4 regions of the Rhizobium sp. BK619 genome follow, and region 3 is predicted to be linked to each of the others. Evidence: predicted binding sites of a transcription regulator. Region 3 holds the regulator's gene; each other region holds the start of a gene.
What was found. Region 3 encodes LexA, which represses DNA repair genes until DNA is damaged. Its sites were predicted from a motif close to TGTTCNNNNTGTGTTCNG; they were not measured.
Positions count from the first base shown of each region.

Region 1: the regulator LexA is predicted to act here: its motif matches at 2,604-2,621, upstream of dnaE (DNA polymerase III subunit alpha).
Region 2: the regulator LexA is predicted to act here: its motif matches at 2,184-2,201, upstream of FHX14_RS22855 (PA0069 family radical SAM protein).
Region 4: the regulator LexA is predicted to act here: its motif matches at 2,620-2,637, upstream of FHX14_RS03935 (metallopeptidase family protein).

Region 1 covers NZ_JACIBH010000008.1:322,037-326,675, reverse strand. The annotation lists gene dnaE (DNA polymerase III subunit alpha) at 1-2,367, opposite strand, end outside; partial or broken gene FHX14_RS17585 (DUF5680 domain-containing protein) at 2,871-3,333, shown strand; gene FHX14_RS17580 (ABC transporter ATP-binding protein) at 3,382-4,065, opposite strand; gene FHX14_RS17575 (lipoprotein-releasing ABC transporter permease subunit) at 4,080-4,639, opposite strand, start outside.
Region 2 covers NZ_JACIBH010000012.1:118,670-123,308, reverse strand. The annotation lists gene FHX14_RS22875 (4-(cytidine 5'-diphospho)-2-C-methyl-D-erythritol kinase) at 1-384, shown strand, start outside; gene moaB (molybdenum cofactor biosynthesis protein B) at 384-935, shown strand; gene FHX14_RS22865 (hypothetical protein) at 957-1,271, opposite strand; gene FHX14_RS22860 (glycosyl transferase) at 1,612-2,130, opposite strand; gene FHX14_RS22855 (PA0069 family radical SAM protein) at 2,269-3,426, shown strand; gene FHX14_RS22850 (ribonuclease HII) at 3,647-4,336, shown strand.
Region 3 covers NZ_JACIBH010000004.1:205,597-210,235, forward strand. The annotation lists gene eno (phosphopyruvate hydratase) at 1-13, opposite strand, end outside; gene kdsA (3-deoxy-8-phosphooctulonate synthase) at 154-999, opposite strand; gene FHX14_RS09070 (VOC family protein) at 996-1,892, opposite strand; gene lexA (transcriptional repressor LexA) at 2,089-2,808, shown strand; gene FHX14_RS09080 (ComEC/Rec2 family competence protein) at 2,789-4,639, opposite strand, start outside.
Region 4 covers NZ_JACIBH010000002.1:109,743-114,381, reverse strand. The annotation lists gene FHX14_RS03945 (error-prone DNA polymerase) at 1-203, opposite strand, end outside; gene FHX14_RS03940 (DNA polymerase Y family protein) at 200-1,645, opposite strand; gene FHX14_RS32970 (hypothetical protein) at 1,656-2,600, opposite strand; gene FHX14_RS03935 (metallopeptidase family protein) at 2,761-3,198, shown strand; gene FHX14_RS03930 (DUF1737 domain-containing protein) at 3,389-3,595, opposite strand; gene FHX14_RS03925 (CoA ester lyase) at 3,595-4,500, opposite strand; gene FHX14_RS03920 (hypothetical protein) at 4,614-4,639, shown strand, end outside.

The DNA of each region.
Region 1 (4,639 bases), on a different contig from region 3:
GGCCGTCTGGTAGGAGACGATGGCGTAGGCGGCGGCATGCGACTTGTTGAAGCCGTAATTGGCGAACTTCGCCAGCAGTTCGAAAATATTGTCGGCCTGCGGCTTCGAGACGCCGTTCTTGACGGCGCCGACGACGAAGCGTTCGCGCTGCTGGTCCATCTCGGCCTTGATCTTCTTGCCCATGGCCCGGCGCAGAAGATCGGCCTCTCCGAGCGAGTAGCCGGACAGGACCTGGGCGATCTGCATCACCTGTTCCTGATAGACGATGACCCCTTGGGTTTCCTTGAGCAGGTGGTCGATCATCGGATGGATCGATTCCAGCTCTTCGTCACCGTGCTTGCGGGCATTGTAGGTCGGGATATTCTCCATCGGGCCCGGGCGGTAGAGCGCCACCAGCGCGATGATATCCTCGATGCAGTCCGGCTTCATGCCGATCAGCGCCTTGCGCATGCCGGCACTTTCCACCTGGAACACGCCGACCGTCTCGCCGCGCGACAGCATCTCGTAGGTCGGTTTGTCATCGAGAGGAATGGCCGCGAGATCGACATTTATGCCGCGTTTGGCGACGAAATCGACGGCGACCTTCAGGACGGTCAGCGTCTTCAGGCCAAGGAAGTCGAACTTGACGAGGCCGGCCTGCTCCACCCATTTCATGTTGAACTGAGTGACCGGCATGTCCGAGCGCGGATCGCGATACATCGGCACCAGCTTGGAAAGCGGGCGATCGCCGATGACGATGCCGGCGGCATGCGTCGAGGCATGGCGGTAAAGCCCCTCGATCTTCTGGGCAATGTCGAGCAGGCGCGCGACGACAGGCTCTTTCGCCGCCTCCTCCTGCAGCTTCGGCTCCTCCTCGATCGCCTTGGAGAGCGGCGTCGGATTGGCCGGATTGTTCGGCACGAGTTTGCAGATCTTGTCGACCTGGCCGTAGGGCATCTCAAGCACGCGGCCGACGTCGCGAAGGGCGGCGCGCGCCTGCAGCGAACCGAAGGTGATGATCTGCGCCACCTGTTCGCGGCCATACTTGGCCTGGACATAGCGGATCACCTCTTCGCGGCGGTCCTGGCAGAAGTCGATGTCGAAGTCCGGCATCGAGACGCGTTCGGGATTGAGGAAGCGTTCGAAGAGCAGCGAAAACCGCAGCGGATCGACGTCGGTGATCGTCAAGGCGTAGGCGACAAGCGACCCGGCGCCCGAACCGCGGCCGGGACCGACCGGGATGTCGTGCTGCTTGGCCCATTTGATGAAGTCGGCAACGATCAGGAAGTAACCGGGAAAACGCATGCGCTCGATGACGCTGAGCTCGAAATCCAGCCGCTCGCGATAATCCATTTCCTCGTAGCCCGGCGACATGCCGAGCGTTGCAAGCCGCATGTCCAGCCCCTCCACAGCCTGGCGGCGCAACTCGCTCGCCTCGGCGCGTTCGGCCTCCTCGGCGTCGTCGGTCGCGCCGGTGAAGCGCGGCAGGATCGGCTTTCGCGTCTTCAGCACGAAGGAGCATCGCTTGGCGATCTCGATCGTGTTTTCCAGCGCTTCCGGCAAGTCGGCAAACAGCTTGGCCATCTCGGCCCGGCTCTTCAGATAATGGTCCGGGGTGAGGCGAAAGCGGCTGTCGTCGGAGACGATGGCATTGTGGGCGACCGCCATCAGCGCGTCATGAGCGTCGTAATCGTCGCGTGTCGGAAAGAAAGCCTCGTTGGTCGCAACGAGCGGCAGGTCATGGGCATATGCGAGCCCGACAATCTTCTGCTCGTGGCGTTTGTCGTAAGTGCCGTGCCGCTGCAATTCGACATAGAGCCGGTCGCCGAAGAGACGCTTCAGCGCAAGCAGCCGGGCTTCCCCTTGCGCGGGATGGCCTTCCTTGATCGCCGCGTCGACAGGCCCGGTTAGGGCGCCGGTCAGGGCGATCAGCCCTTCCGTGCCGGCCTCCTCCAACCACGAGGCACGGATATGGATCGCCTGGTTGCTTTCACCGCCGAGATAGGCGCGGCTGACGACATCGACGAGCCGTTCGTAACCGGCATCCGTGGCGGCAAGAAGAACGATCGACGGCAGCTTGACCAGCGCCTGCTGGCCGCCGCGCTTTTCCGTTTCCAACCCGTCTTCCATGTCGATCGAGACCTGGCAGCCGATGATCGGCTGCAGGCCGTCGTCCATCGCCTTCTGGGAGAATTCCAGCGCAATGAACAGATTGTTGGTATCGGTGATGGCGATCGCCGGCTGGCTGTCGCCGGTCGCCTTGTAAAGTATCTTCTTCAGCGGCAAGGCGCCTTCGAGAAGCGAATAGGCGGAGTGGACCCTCAGGTGGATGAAGCCCGGCGTACCGCCGGTCGCCTCACCCGTTGAACCCATTGCCATATCCGCCATGTCATGCCTTCCCAATCACCCGAATGAATCGGACGCATTGTCGGCATAGAGGGCGATGATGTCCAGAAGAAGTCCCGCGTCCGGACCGCATGTTTGGCATGCGGTCCCCTGAAAACTTTAGATCGCCATGACGATGAGCGAGAAGCTGGCGACGAACATTGCGATGGAGGTGAATGCTGCGATATCACGGATCATGTCAGTCATTTGGCTCTCCTTTACTCGTTATGTTTTCAATTTGTTCGATATATGTTCCATTGTCAACAGGAATCTTTTCCTTCTTTCTTGCGTTTGAAAATCCCGGGACGCGCATCGCGAATCGGCGGGGACCTGTGCGCGATCCGTTGGGCCGCTCCGGTCCTTTCGCAATCGGTGACGCTGGGACATGCTGCTTGCGCGGCAGACCGCCTCTTACGGCGACCCGCTTGCTTCCCATTATTGTTCTGTTTTTGTTCTTTACATGCCGCAGCATATTTGCCAGCATCCGGCGGAGAGGAGAACGGGATATGCTCGACATTGCAATGCTCAATGAATTCGTCGTGGAAGCCAAGGCTGCGACCTATGTCGGCGGCGGTGTCCCACGCGCCCTGCCGGCCGGGTGCCCACGATATCGGTTATGAGCGCGGCGACTGGCGCTATCTCGACAGTTATTTCGGCGGCACCGATTTCGCCGGACAGGAGGTTGTCTGGTTTGCCGGCGAGCCTGTCTGGGTGATGAATTATTTCGGTTGGATCGTTGCACCGGATCTCATCGACGGCGCTGCCGCCGGTGCGGTGATCAAGGCGGCACTTTCAGCCATGTATCGCCAGCGGCGCTTTCTCGGCGGAATGGAATTCGATCATCCGCTCGGCCGCTATATCGATCACAGCGAAGGGAACTGCGAGCGGTTCAGCGGCAATGAATGCATCATGGTCGATAACCGGAAAGCCTATATGCTCGATTATCGCGGCGGACTGGTCATCCCCTAAAGCACGTCGCATCAAACTTGATTCACGCGACGCGTTTTAAGCTCAGCGTCAGAAATCGACGATCTTGCCATCCGAGATCGTCACGCGCCGATCCATGCGGCGGGCGAGCTCGTGATTGTGGGTGGCGATGAGGGCCGCGAGGCCGGACTGACGCACCAGCGCCTCCAGCGCATCGAAGACGTAGCTTGCCGTTTCCGGATCGAGATTGCCGGTCGGCTCATCGGCAAGAAGCAGGGTCGGCGCGTTGGCGACGGCGCGGGCGATGGCCACGCGCTGCTGCTCGCCGCCGGAAAGCTCGCCAGGGCGATGGGCGCCGCGGTGGCCGATGCGCATGTAGTCGAGAAGCTGGCCGGCCCGCTCTCCGGCTTCCTTCCAGGACAGCCCGGCGATCAGCTGCGGCATCATGATGTTCTCAAGTGCGGAAAATTCCGGCAGCAGGTGGTGGAACTGGTAGACGAAGCCGATTTCGCTGCGGCGGATCGCGGTGCGTTTCTCATCGCTCAGGCCGTCACAGGCATGGCCGCTGATGTTGACTTCACCGCCGTCCGGATGCTCCAGAAGACCGGCGATATGCAGCAGGGTCGATTTGCCGGTGCCGGAGGGAGCGACGAGAGCGACGATCTCGCCCTTCGACATCGAAAAATCCGCGCCCTTCAGGATCGGCAGCAGCGTATCGCCCTGCCCGTAATGGCGCTCGACGCCGGTAAGATTGAGAACGACGTTGCGTTTCATGAAGGCGGCATTCCTTATTCGTAGCGCAGGGCCTGCACCGGATCGAGCCTGGAGGCGCGCCAGGCCGGAAAGATGGTCGCGATGAAGGAGAGCGTCAGCGCCATGACGACGATCGAGATCGTTTCGCTGAGCTGCATCTCGGCCGGCAGCTGACTGAGGAAATAGACCTGCGGATTGAAGATCACCGTGCCTGAAATCCAGGAGAAGAACTGGCGGATGGATTCGATGTTGACGCAGACGAGGACGCCGAGCAGCACGCCGGCAACAGTGCCGACGATCCCGATCGCCGCCCCGGTCATGAAGAAGATGCGCATGATCGCGCCGGCGCTGGCGCCCATGGTGCGGAGAATGGCGATATCGCTGCTCTTGTCCTTCACCAGCATGATCAGGCCGGAGATAATGTTCAGAGCCGCGACAAGCACGATCAGCGTCAGGATCATGAACATGACGTTGCGCTCGACCTGCAGCGCCGAAAAGAAGGTCTGGTTGCGCTGGCGCCAGTCGGTAAGGTTGATCTGGCGGCCCGCCGCTTCCTCCACCTTGGGCCGCAGAGTGTCGATATCGTCGGGGTGAT
Region 2 (4,639 bases), on a different contig from region 3:
GATCTGCCGGCCTTTGCCATGGTGCTTGCCAATCCGCTGAAGGGTATGTCGACGCCCGAGGTGTTCCGTCGGCTGACAACGAAGAACAATCCGGCCCTGAGCCTGGCGCCCGGTCTATCCGGGAGTGCCGGCTGGCTGGCAGTGATCGATGCCGCCCGCAATGACCTGGAACCGCCGGCGCGCCAGCTGGTGCCCGAGATTGCGGTCATCTCGGCGATGCTGCAGGCCCGCGGCGCGCCTTTGACCCGCATGTCCGGCTCCGGCGCCACCTGTTTCGGGATCTTTGCGAGCATGGCTGAGGCGCAAGAGGCGGCGGCAGCCCTTCACGGCGAGCGGCCCGACTGGTATTTCCAGGCGACGGAAACGGTTTCGGGAGGCATGTGATGGCAGGTCTGGACGACAAGCGGCCCTTCATCGCCGTCGGCATTGCGGTTCTCACCGTCTCGGATACGCGCACGCCGGAAACGGACAAGTCAGGCGACACGCTGGCGGCGCGAATCACCGAGGCGGGCCACCGGCTGGTCGACCGGGCGATCGTGCCCGATGATCGCGAGAAAATCGCCGCCCGGGTGAAGGCCTGGACCGAGCTAGATGAGATCGACGTCGTCATCACCACTGGCGGCACCGGCTTTACCGGCCGCGATGTGACGCCCGAGGCGCTGGAGCCTTTGTTCGAAAAACGCATGGACGGCTTTTCCGCCATCTTCCACCGGATCTCCTACGAGAAGATCGGCACGGCGACGATCCAGTCGCGCGCCACGGCAGGCGTTGCCAACGCCACCTTCATCTTCGCGCTGCCGGGGTCGCCCGGCGCCTGCCGGGATGCCTGGGACGGCATTTTGAAAGCACAGCTCGACTACCGCAGCCTGCCCTGCAATTTCGTCGAGATCATGCCGCGTCTGGACGAACACCTGAAACGCGGCGCCAAGACATAGTCTGCTTGCCGCTGGCATTGGCTATGTGGCAAGCCCCGGCAGAGTGGGCATCGTTTCCCAGCTGTCACCCGACAGCAGAATGCAGCTTATGCCGTGAACATCCGTGACCACGAGCGTCCAGGTGCCGCTTTCGGCGGCATAGACCTCGAGAACGGCGTTCTCGTTGACCAGTCCGACCGCTGTCAGCTTTTCAGCGAAGTTCTTGTCCAGGAAATTGACGACCTCGGATCGGCCTGCGCAACTGAGCATCGTCTGTGATGCTGCCGAATGCGGATGCGCGATCACCAATGTCGGCAATATGACGGCCAGCAGGCCGTAAGCCATATCGCGTACCATGACGCACCTCCTTCCGCCGGGAACCCGGCAGAAGAGGAGATTGTCGCCGACCTGTTCTGCCGTCCACCGGCATTCATGGCCATCCGTTGCGAAGCGAGGCGCTTCGACGGCGCCATGGCGGAATTATAGCGCAAAATCCGATTGGGCGCCATCTTTGTGCGATCGTGAGCGCGTGATCACTGCTGGCTGCCCCTCATCCGGCTGCCGCCACCTTCTCCCCGTAAACGGGGCGAAGGGGAATAGCCGCAACCTCTCCGTCCCTCGCCAACATCTCGCAGGGCAAGTCCCCTCGCCCCGTTTACGGGGAGAGGGTTAGGGGTGAGGGGCAGTTTCTCGTGTTCTACCGCGCAGCGCGCGCCACCCAGGCGGGGATCAGTTCGCTTGAGAGCTTGCGCAGCTTGCGGCTCTTGACGAATTCGGCCAGCCGCATGCCGCTCGTGGCGGCGGCGAGCGCCTCGCTCTTCGGCATCAGCAAACCGAGCTCCAGCGGAGGGACGGCGCGACCGAGGCGCTGGAAAAACGGGCGCCGGTAGCCGCGCGAGGCGGTGAAGCGCGCCGGCAGCTTGTTCAGCGCCATATATTCGGCGATCTCGTCGATCCAGCCGGCCTGAGGCCGTGCGCCGGGTTCGACGAAGAGCAGCCATTCGCCGCGGGCGGAGCGGACGATGTCCTTGATATCCCACTGCGAATAAAACCGGCAGCCGGCGGCGTCGGCGACCCGCGAGCTGCCGTCGCGCGAGCCGTGATCGAGCACGACCACATCGCTGACGAGCCCCTCCACCGCGCCTGCCACCAATACCGATAAAGTCTGGGCCAGCTCAGCTTCCTGATCCTGACATTCGAGAACAACCGTCAACATTGCCCATTCATAATGCGCCGCACAAATTATTGCCAGCGGCGTTTTCCGCATTTTGTTCTTGCATTGTTCTTGTTTTGCGGATAGGAATTTAATCATCAAAACGGGCGGAAGCGATGGCTTTTGCCGCGGGAGAATCCGATGAGAGAGCAGTCCCTGGCAGGGCAGGCCGCATTTGCGCCTGCCAATACGGCAGATATTGCCGATGCGATGATCGTATCCTCCGGGCTGCGGATCGAGGTCGATAGGCGTCGTGGGCGCGGGGCGGGATTGAACCCGACAGGCAGATTCGAGGCGTTGCAGCGCGAGACCTTCGACGATGGCTGGCAGACGCTGGAAGAGCTGCCGCCGTTCAAGACGGACGTGCAGATCGAGAAGCCGCGCACGGCCATTACCCGCAACGAATCGCCTGACATTGGCTTCGATCGCTCGATCAACCCCTATCGCGGCTGCGAGCATGGCTGCATCTATTGTTTCGCCCGGCCGACGCACGCCTATATGGGGCTTTCGGCGGGGCTCGATTTCGAGACGAAACTCTTCGCCAAGCCGGATGCGGCAAAGCTGCTGGAGCGGGAGCTTGCCAAGCCGGGCTATAAGGTGCGGGCGATCGCGATCGGCACCAATACCGACCCCTATCAGCCGATCGAAAAGGAATGGCGCATCATGCGCAGCATTCTCGAGGTCTTGAACAAGGCGAACCATCCAGTATCGATCGTCACCAAGTCGGCGATGATCCTGCGGGATCTCGACATTCTGCAGGAGATGGCGGCGAAGAACCTGGTGCGCGTCGGTATCTCCGTCACCACGCTCGACCGCAAGCTTGCCCGGACGATGGAGCCGCGCGCCGCCACGCCGCCGCGCCGGCTGGAGACCATTCACACCCTGTCGGAAGCCGGCATCCAGACGGCGGTGATGGCCGCCCCGCTCATTCCGGCGCTGAACGATCACGAGCTGGAGCGCATCCTCGAATCGGCCAAGGCTGCCGGCGCCGCCGAGGCGAGTTATGTCATCCTGAGACTGCCGCTCGAGGTCAGCCCGCTCTTCCGCGACTGGCTGCTGCAGCATTATCCCGATCGCTACCGGCATGTGATGTCGCTGGTGCGCTCGATGCGCGGCGGCAAGGATTATGATGCCGAATTCGGCAAACGCATGAAGGGCGCCGGTCCCTATGCCTGGCAGATCGCCCGGCGGTTTGAAATGGCCGCCCGACGTTTCGGTCTGACGCGGCGCGGCATGCCGCTACGCGACGACCTGTTCGTGCCGCCGGATGGCAGCGGCGTGCAGCTGTCGCTGCTCTAGGCTTTGTTCTTACGCAGTTCCGGACGGAAAACCGCAAAGCACTTTTCCTGGAATTGTTTGAAGCTTGCGCATCGGCCCATCGAAAAACCGCCCTGATTTCGAGCCCGAGCGCAATTCCTGCGGATGGCCCTGACCGCCACCATCCGCCGGACCCGGTCCCCGACCGCCGCCCTGATCGGGGACTTGCGGGCAATCGGGTTGGCGTGCGAGGTTCAGCCGCATGAAACCTCGCACGCCACCCGATTCTCCCCAGCTGTTCCAAGCGGCCCCTCTGGTGCCGGATTTCCGGCTGGAGCTCAAAGCCCGCAAGGCCGGCCACTGGCCGGTGGCCGGCGCCGACGAGGCAGGCCGCGGGCCGCTGGCCGGGCCGGTCGTCGCTGCCGCCGTCATTCTCGATCCGAAGCGCATCCCGGAGGGGCTGAACGATTCCAAGCAGCTTTCGGCGCAACGGCGCGAGGAATTGTTCGTGCAGATCCTGGCGACCGCCACCGTCTCGATCGCCTCATCCAGCTCGACGCGGATCGACGAGACCGATATCCGCAAGGCGAGCCTCGACGCCATGCGCCGCGCCATCTGCAGCCTCGCCATTCCGGCAAGCTACGTGCTGACCGACGGGCTCGACGTGCCGCCCGGCCTTGACTGCCCCGGACAGGCGGTGGTCAAGGGCGATGCCCGCTCGGTCTCGATCGCCGCCGCCTCGATCGTCGCCAAGGTGACACGTGACCGAATGATGGCGCGGGCTCATCACGTATTTCCGGATTACGGCTTTGCCGCCCATGTCGGCTACGGCACGGCGCAGCACCGCGCCGGCATCGAAAAGCTCGGCCCCTGCTCCCTGCACCGGATGAGTTTTCGGCCGCTGCGCAAGGTCGAGGATGGTCCTCAGATGGACGAGCTGATCTCGGAATAGGTCGCCCAAAGAAAACCAGGCAATGAGAAGCCGGACGAGCACCGAAAGAGGCGCGTGGAAAAGAGAGGCCGCGGCATATTCTCTTCTCCCCGGCGGGGAGAAGGTGCCGGCAGGCGGATGAGGGGGCCGCACGGCACGTCCTCACGGAAAACCTATCCGCCACGCCAGCGCTAACCCCGCGCGCCACCGCCCTGAATCAGTCGATATAAGAGCGCAACGGTCGAAGCCCTCATCGGTTTTATTCGGAAAGACCGGCATTCCCGGCCCCCTCATCCGCCCTACGGGCACCTTCTCCCCGAGGGG
Region 3 (4,639 bases):
TGATTGCAGTCATGGGTTCTTCCTGCTCGGTGGGTGATCAATCGTTCGAAGCCTGTCATAATCGAAGGCGTGCAAATTACAATGGCGCATTGCACACCTTCGATCTGCATGTCTGATCGTCGCTATAGCACGAACATGTCAGGCTTTTGACTGTCAGCCCTTGGCGACGGCATCGAAGGCCAGCAGCTTTTCCAGCAGCCGCGGCATGTCCTTGAGATAGACCATGTTCGGGCCGTCGGACGGTGCATTGTCCGGGTCCTGGTGGGTTTCGACGAAGACGCCGGCAATACCGGTCGCTACCGCTGCGCGCGCCAGCGTTTCCACGAATTCCCGCTGCCCCCCGGAGGAATCGCCCTGCCCGCCCGGCTGCGCCACGGAATGGGTCGCATCGAAAACGACGGGGGCGCCCATCGACGCCATGATTGGCAGCGAGCGCATGTCGGAAACCAACGTATTATAGCCGAAGGAGGCGCCGCGTTCGCAGAGCAGCACGTTCGGATTGCCGCTGGCGTTGAGCTTCTTCAGTACGTTCCTCATGTCCCAGGGGGCGAGGAACTGGCCCTTCTTGACATTGACGGCACGGCCGGTCTCGGCGGCGGCGATCAGAAGGTCGGTCTGACGGCAGAGGAAGGCCGGAATCTGCAGGACATCGACCACCTTTGCCACTTCGGCGCATTGCTCGGCGGTGTGAACGTCGGTCAGGACCGGAAAGCCGAATTCCTTCTTGAGATCGGCAAAGACCTGCATGCCCTTTTCAAGCCCGATGCCGCGCTCGGCCGACAGCGAGGTGCGGTTCGCCTTGTCGAACGAACTTTTGTAGACGAGGCCGATGCCGAGCTTGGCGCAGAGCTCTTTGAGCGTCCCGGCAACCATGAAAGCGTGGTCGCGGCTCTCCATCTGGCACGGGCCGGCAATCAGCGACAGGCGGCCGGTATTGGAGAAGGTGACCTGGCCTGCGCCCTCGCCGATCCTGACTTCAGAATTCGTATCAGTGCTCATCGTGTTTCCTCGAAGGCGAAGAGCGTGCCCTGCCCGGGCGCCGGCTTCACCAGAATGCGATTGTTCTTGCGCGTGTAGGTCACTCCGTTAGCAGCCAAATGCGCTTCTGTCACGGCAAGATCGGCGACAGTGAAGAGGATAGCCCGGCCGCGCAGGCCGCGGTCGGCGGATGAGACGGCGATCTCGAAATAGGCCTCCAGCCCCTCCGGGGTCATCAGGCTGATTTTCGCGTTCGGCGCGGCGATATTGACGCCGAAACCGGTTTTTTCGACGGCCGACTGCGCAGCGGCAAGGCCGACGAAGGCCGCGAATGCGGCGGGTTCCGGCGCGCAAAGCGCAATCTCGGCAATGCCTGTTACGCCATTGGCATGCGTCTCCAGCGCGCGGCGGTCGGACGGCAGCGGATTGATGCGCTCGACGCTGAAGAGGAAGAAATCCGGCGCGCGCAACTCAGCGGCAAAGGCCAGCTTGAAGCCGGCAATGGTCTCGAAACCATCAGGCATTTTCATCGGTCGGCTGAACTGCAGCATCTCGCCGGCGCTCGATCCGCTGCCGGCGAAGTGGCGATGATCGCGGCCGGCATCGCTGGTGGCAAAGGCCACCGCGGAAAGCCCCTCCTCGCCGCAACGGAAGCGGAAGGCTCGGTTGCGGGCAGTGAAGACATTGCCTTGCCGCGCCGACGCCTCGCTCTCTTCGACGCTGGCGATACCAAGCGGCTCCAGATAGGTCTTGTCGGCAAAGAAGACGCAGGCATTCTCCGTGCCGAAGGGATGGCGGGCATCGGCGGCAACGGTGAAGCCGAGCTTGCCGAGCCGCTCGCGAGCCAGATCGATATTGACGACGGGCAGCACCACATGATCCAGCGGGTGCGGTTTGGCGGAACGCTCGTTCATCATATCCCTCCCTCAAACGACAAGAGATGTGCGACAGCGCCACCCCCATTGCAAGACATGTGTGCCAATCCGGCGAATGAAAATAAAAATCTCAACGAGTTGGCGGCAAGTTTTACGGAAATTTAGCACCTTGCGGAACACATATGGAACATATAGTGTCTGTTCTGGATTTGTTTCAATCAGGGGTCACACGCCGATGCTCACGCGCAAACAACAGGAGCTTCTCCTTTTCATTCATGAGCGCATGAAGGAATCCGGCGTTCCGCCTTCTTTCGACGAGATGAAGGATGCCCTGGATCTGGCCTCGAAATCCGGCATTCATCGCCTGATTACGGCGCTCGAGGAACGCGGATTCATTCGCCGCCTACCGAACCGCGCCAGGGCGCTCGAGGTCATCAAGCTTCCCGAAGCCTATAGCCCCAGCATCCAGCCCCGGCGCGGCTTTTCGCCAAGCGTCATCGAGGGCAGCCTTGGCAAGCCCCAGCCGGCTGCTGCCCCCGCGCCTGCAAAACCCGTCGCCGACAACGGCAACTCGGTCTCGGTGCCGGTCATGGGCCGAATCGCTGCCGGCGTTCCGATCTCGGCGATCCAGAACAACACCCATGACATCGTTGTTCCCGCCGACATGCTTGGCTCCGGTGAACATTATGCGCTGGAGGTCAAAGGCGATTCGATGATCGACGCCGGCATCTTCGATGGCGACACGGTGATCATCCGCAACGGCAGCACCGCAAGCCCCGGCGACATCGTCGTTGCCCTCGTCGATGACGAGGAAGCGACACTGAAGCGCTTCCGCCGCAAGGGCGCCTCGATCGCACTTGAAGCGGCCAACCCGGCTTACGAGACCCGGATCTTCGGGCCGGACCGCGTCAAGGTGCAGGGCAAACTCGTCGGCCTCATTCGCCGCTATCACTGACACCGGACAGGCCGGATTCGGTAAAACTGTTGCTGCGCCAGTCATAGGCGCGCTGGCGCATCCACGGCCGCGACAGCGTTTCGAATGCGGTTGCGACCTCCAGGCCGGCATCCGCGAAACGCAACTCGACGGAACCGGTCCTGCGCAGCGTCTCACCGGTGAAGAGCGTCGCGCCTGAGCGGCAGCTGTTGAAACGCAGACGGACCGGCGTCACGACGATATCGGCCGAATCGCAGGCCGGACCGAGATAAGCGGCATTGTCGATGATGGTTACCACACGGCCATTGCCAAGCCTCGATGTGCACCAGGCCTTCTTGACGCAGGAAAAGCGGTTTGTTTCTCCGCCCGCGGCAGCCGCCCGCATTGCTGTCCTTGCTTCATTCTGCTGCTCGCGGGAAAGCCTGACGCGGCGGTCTTCTCCCTCCGGTGGGATAGCGGGGCCATCCAGCATCTTCGGCGGGTGATGGGTCGGCAGGACCAGCGCTCTTTGCCACTGGTCGAAGATGAAATCCGGCGGGTTTTCACGATTGGAAGCCATTGCCGCGGTCTCGACGAGCGCGACCAGACCGCCGTCCTCCGAAATCACCAGATCCGGCGGCCGCGGAACCGGCAGAATCAGCACCAGAAGCGTCGAGACGGCGAGGATCGATGTGCCGGCATGGCGAAGCCGGGTACGCAGCAACGTCAGCAGCAGGAAGCCTGCCACGGCGACGGCGAAATACCAGGCGGGCAAGCGGCCGACGCCGATATCGCCGCCCCAGCCGGACACCGTCTTGGCGACTGCGATCACCAGATCGAGCCCGAAGCCGACCACCTTCCAGAGCGGAGCGTCCAGACCGAACGGCATGAGCAACATCGCCAGCAGCCCGGCCGGCATGACGATGAAGGAGATGATCGGCATCGTCGCGAGGTTTGCCGGCAGGCCGTAAGCGGTCAGGCGATGAAAATGCTCGATCGAAAACAGCGCCGTGGAGAAGCCGCCGATCAGCGAGGTCAGGAAGACGCCGCCGAAGAAACCGGCGACCGCAACGACCGGCCGGAAGACCGGCAACTTCAGCCAGGCGTTTTCGCGGATGCGCCGGTCTTTCCACAGCTGATAACCCGATACCAATGCCAATGTCGCGGCAAAGGACATCTGGAAGCTCGGACCCAGGACTTCGGAGGGCGAAATGGCAATGATGACAAGGGCCGAGAGAACGACATTGCGCAGGCTGATCGACGGCCGATCGAAGAAGACGGCGATCAGCATGATGGCCATCATGATAAAGGCGCGTTCAGCCGAGACCCCGAAGCCGGAGATCAGGTAGTAAGCGGTGACGGCGATGAGCGCGCCTGCTGCGGCGATCTTCTTGGTCGGATAAGCCTGGGCAACGCCCGGAAAGAGGCTGAGCAGCATCCGGAAGCCGACGAAGAAGATGCCGGCCGACAGCGCCATGTTGAGGCCGGAGATCGCAACAATATGAGCAAGACCGGACTGGCGCAGCGCTTCCGTCGTCGCATTCGAGATGGCGCGCCGCTCGTCGGTCACCAGTGCAGCGGCAAAAGCGCCGGTATCGCCGGGCAGGATCGACCGAATGCGGTCGCCGATGCGGCTGCGCAGTTGGTAAAGCCATTCGAGCATTGCTTCCGATGTCGATCTTGCCGGCTGCGGGCCTGCCTGCAGATCGGCTTTCTCCGGCGCGCCATAGAAGAAGCCGTTTGCGCCGATGCCGTCGAAGTAGGCACTGAAGGAGAAATCGTTGAGCTCGGGCAGCGCTGGGCCCGCCGGCGGCGTCAGCCGCGCCCTGCCGGTGATGATGTCGCCGATCTCGAAAGGTGTATCGGCGCCGCG
Region 4 (4,639 bases), on a different contig from region 3:
CTGTTCCTGTATCTCTCCTCGAGCTGCAGCGCCTGCGCATGCGCCCTGACCACGCCGGCAACCGAATTCCGGTCCGCAATGCCGAGACCGCCGAGTCTGAGATGAGCGGCTTGCACGACCATCTCTTCCGGACCGGAGGCGCCTTCGAGAAACGAAAAATTCGTCCTCACGCCGATCTCGAAAAATGCGGACCCGCTCTTCATGCAAACACACCGTGCATGAACCAGCGAGGATCGAGTTCGCGGCCATAAAAACCGCGGCGATAGATCCAGAACCGATGTCCGGTCTCGTCCTCGATGCGGAAATAGTCGCGCGCCTCGGCGTCATCCCCATCGATCCACCATTCCATGGCGATCCGTTCCGGCCCTTCGCTTCTTGCCACCTGATGCTGCAAGCGCCGCCAGCGGAAAATCTGCGGCGGACCATCGGGCACTTCGGCAAGCATGATCTCAACCGGCTCCGGCGTGGCAAAAAGCCGGAGCGGGCGCTCTTGGCGGAAAGGAAGCTGGATGTCCTGCGCCGCCTTCCGCCTGGGAAGACGATCCATCACAGGAACGGTGATGACCGCGCGTTCCGGCACATGGCTCTCACGCAGCTGGAAGCTTTGCAGGCAATCCGCACCCAGCCGGGCCGAGACCCGATCGACGAAGGCCGAAAGCGAAATCTCGCCCTGACGGTCGCCCTCGAAATCCGCCTGTGCCTCGTTGAAAGGATCATGCCGCAACACATTCAACCGCAGGATTTCGAAACCATAGCCGGCATCGAGATCGTCATAAACCGCCTGCAATCGCTCGGAAAAAAGCCCGGCAATGAATTTTGGTTCGCGAAGCGGCTGCGAAGCGGCGACGGCGATACGAAAGACCCTGCCATCGACGCGGAACAGCACCAGTTCAAACGCCCGCCCGCCGACCCCCCGCGTCTCCAGCGACGGCTGCAGCGACATGGCGACCTGCCGGGTGACGGCAAGGATCTGTTCTTCCGTGCCGATCGGCTCGATCAGGCGGCTTTCGGCCGAGAGGCTGGCGACCGGACGCCGCGGTGAGACCGGCTCCTCCTCGCGTCCCAGCGCCTGGTCGAGACGCAGAAGCAGTCCCGGGCCGAACCGGCGGGTCAGCGGCGCGCGCGGTGCATCGATGACGTCGCCGACATATTTCAGGCCGAGCTTCCTCAGCGCATCGACGGTTTGTCCTTCCAGCCGCAAGGCTGCAACCGGCAAGGACATCAGCACCTGCTCCGTCTCCTCGTCTTCGATCACCCCGCCTTGCCCGAAGCGCGACGCGGCCCAGGAAAGACCCGGTGAGGATGAGATGGCGCCCCGCGCATCGATCCCCATATGAAAAAGCCGCGACAGCACATCCTTGAGAAGCGCCTTTTCCCCGCCGAAAAGATGGGCGCAGCCGCTAATGTCGAGAAACAGGCCGTCCTTGCCGTCGAACGCCACCAGCGGCGTATAACGGTCGCACCAGTCGGCAATGGCCTCCAGCAACCGCTGGTCGGCTGCCGGATCCTCTTCCGCGACCTCGAGCGTCGGGTACATGGCGCGCGCTTCGGCAACGCCCTGATCCTTTTTCAGCCCCAGCCGCTCGGCCAACTCGTCCAGCGCCGTCAGCCGCATGGCATTGTTGAGCTTGCCGGAACAGACGATAGGCGGTGCCTCAGGACGCCCTGTCGAACGCCAGGAGAGCCCCCATCGCCTGCGGGCGATGCGGTCCGTTGGCAGATGCGGAAAGCTGAGCGCCAGAATACGCTGACGGCTCGCCTGGAGGACGAACGAGGTTTGGCTCGGCGACAGGGAGAAATTCGCGTTCATGGGGGTTCCACTCCAGAAAAAAGCAGAGCGGGGCCGGATTGCGGCCCTTCTCCAGCGTGAGACGGAAAATCGGATTGCCGATACTGCCGGAAAGCTTCGATTCCCCCGGCAACGGCCGCAGAGCGGATGGAGCCGGTTCGACATGCAGACGGAAGGCCGCGCTGCTTGCCTCCTCCGCCCCGGCCTGGCGGACAAGAAAGAGCGGACGGCGGGCAGCCCGCGCCCTGAGACTGAGCCTGCGGCTTTCGGTCAGGCCGAAATGGGCGGGATTGCCGCGCACTTCGAAGATGACGGCCGAGAAGGCAGCGCTTTCCACCGCGGTCTCCACCAGCCAGAGCGCCTCGTCCAGCTTGCGCGGCGCCGCATGGAGAAACCGCTCCGGGCTCAGCCCGAAATCTCGCAGCCCGGGAGCATAGGGACGACCGGCCTCCAGCGTGCCGACGGCATCGCCGATCCAGAGCAACGGCAAAAGCCTGCCGGTATCTGCTTCCTGCTTCTGCAACCGGGCGGCGACAGCCATCGCCAGCCCGCTTGCCGCACCGGCATCACGCGACAGATCGGAGCGGAATTCGGTGATCGCATCGAGCGGCAGGCCGCCTTCCAGCGCATCATCAAGACATTCCACCCCAAACGCCAGCGGCGGCAGACTACGTCTCGAGGGTGTCTTTCCACCCTCTGCCAAGGCTTCCCGCTCCGCTGCCGCAAGCGCCGGCGCGGGCTTTCCCTCCAGTCTGGCGATGGTTTCGCGGAGCGCAAAAAGCCGCTCGCGCGCCAGGGCGTGCTGCGCCATGGCGTTCTCCAATCTGTCTTGTTCCTGTTATGTTCTTATAGATTCCAGAGAGCTAATGAAGAGTCAACGGCCATTTTCTATGAATTTATTCCTGCCTTTGATTCCGCACTCGAAAATCGGCGAGAAAGGTTCTATATGGCCCGCAAAGGAAGGAATATTCATGGCCCGCATAGACCAGAGCGATGATTGGCGGGACCGCCATGCGCCGACGATCAGCACCTTCGAGTCGCTGGCCATGGAGGCCTATAGCCATCTGCCGGATGAGTTTCGCCAGCTGACGACCAACCTCACGATCGAGATCGAAGATTTCCCCGATGACGATGTTTTCGAGGACATGGCGCTGGAAACCCCTTTCGATCTTCTCGGTCTTTTCGAAGGCAGGGGTATTTCCGAGCGTTTCACGCTGGAAACCGGCGAGATGCCGAACCGCATCCGTCTCTACCGGCGCCCCATTCTCGATTACTGGGCAGAGAACGACGAGACGCTCGGCGATATCATCACCCATGTCCTGATCCACGAGATCGGCCACCATTTCGGGCTGAGCGACGACGATATGGAGCGGATCGAGGCAAGCGCCGAGGAAGCCGCCGAGCGCTAGCGTAATCGGCCCGAAAATCGGAATCGATTTTCGGATAGCACGATGCGTAGATTCAAACTGTTACAGCGTCCTTTGCGCGTCTGATAAGACGCGCGGCGCTGTAATGCATGTCGCCCGGAAGTGTGCAGCGGTTCCGGGATAACGACATGCATAAAACAAAGAGCTGAAGCCGTGCTTCCGGCAGCACGCGTTATTGCTCGGAGAGCTTTATCTCCGGATGGTAATCCTTGCCTTCGACCGTCTTGACGACGGCCTGGCCGCACTGCATCGCGCCGGTTGCGGCATTGAAGGCATAGGTCGGCGAGCCCTCCAGCGACCAGCCCTTGTTGAGGGCGGCGGTGACCTTGTGGCAGAAGGAAGCATCGTCGGGACCGGTCAGGAAGCGGTAGAGTTTCATCAGGCGGGCTTTCTTGCAGAAATCAGGCGAGCTTTATGAACCAGAGCTTCGGCTTGGACAAGATGCAGCCGCTCGATCATCCGCCCGCCTGAATTGATGACATTCAGCCCGTCGGAAGCCGGATCGGCAAAGGCAGCGATGATCGCCTCCGCTTCCGCAATCGCTGCCGGATCCGGGCCGAAATGCCGATTGGCGGCCTCGATCTGCGTCGGATGGATCAGCATCTTGCCGGCAAAGCCCATGGCCCGGCCTTGCAGGCATTCGGCATCGAAACCCTGCTCGTCCCTGAAATCGTTGAAGACGCTGTCGATCGCATCGAGCCCGTAGGCGCTGACCGCCAGGACGACTTGCATCAGCCACGGCACGAGATAGGTTCGTCCCGGCTGCGGCAGGACGCCTGTTTCCTTGCGCAGATCGTTGAGCCCGACGACGAGGCAATCGAGCCGCGAGCCCGGCGTGCGGCCGGATTCGGCGATCGCTCCGGCATTCAGCACGCCACGCGGCGTCTCGATCATCGCCCAGATGCGCAGTTCCTCCGGCGCATCCGCATCGGCGAGCAGATCGCCCATATCGGTGATATCCCGAGGTCCGTCGATCTTGGGAAGAAGAACGGCGTCGGGCACAAGCGCCTTGACCAGGTCCAGGTCCGCCGGCCCGAATTCGGATGACAAAGAATTGATGCGGATGATCCTTTCCTTGCCCTTAAGCGGCGAGCCGGCAAAAAAGGCGCGCAGATTTTCCCGCGCTTGTTCCTTCTTCTCGGGCGAAACGGAATCCTCCAGATCGAAAATAACCGCATCGCAATCAAGCGAATGGCTTTTTTCGAGCGCCCGGAGATTGATGGCGGGCACGCTCAGCACCGAGCGGCGCAGATTTAACGAACGGCGAGGGATGGTTTGGCTCATCGATCATTAGTGCCAAGCTTCGCAAAGCCCGGCAAGACAACAAAAAGCCATGCTTGCCTTGCAGAGAGGAAAAAGAAGGACCACATTCCTTTCCGAAGAAAGGTCTAAAACCCATGCAGAACATTCGCTCCATCTTCTT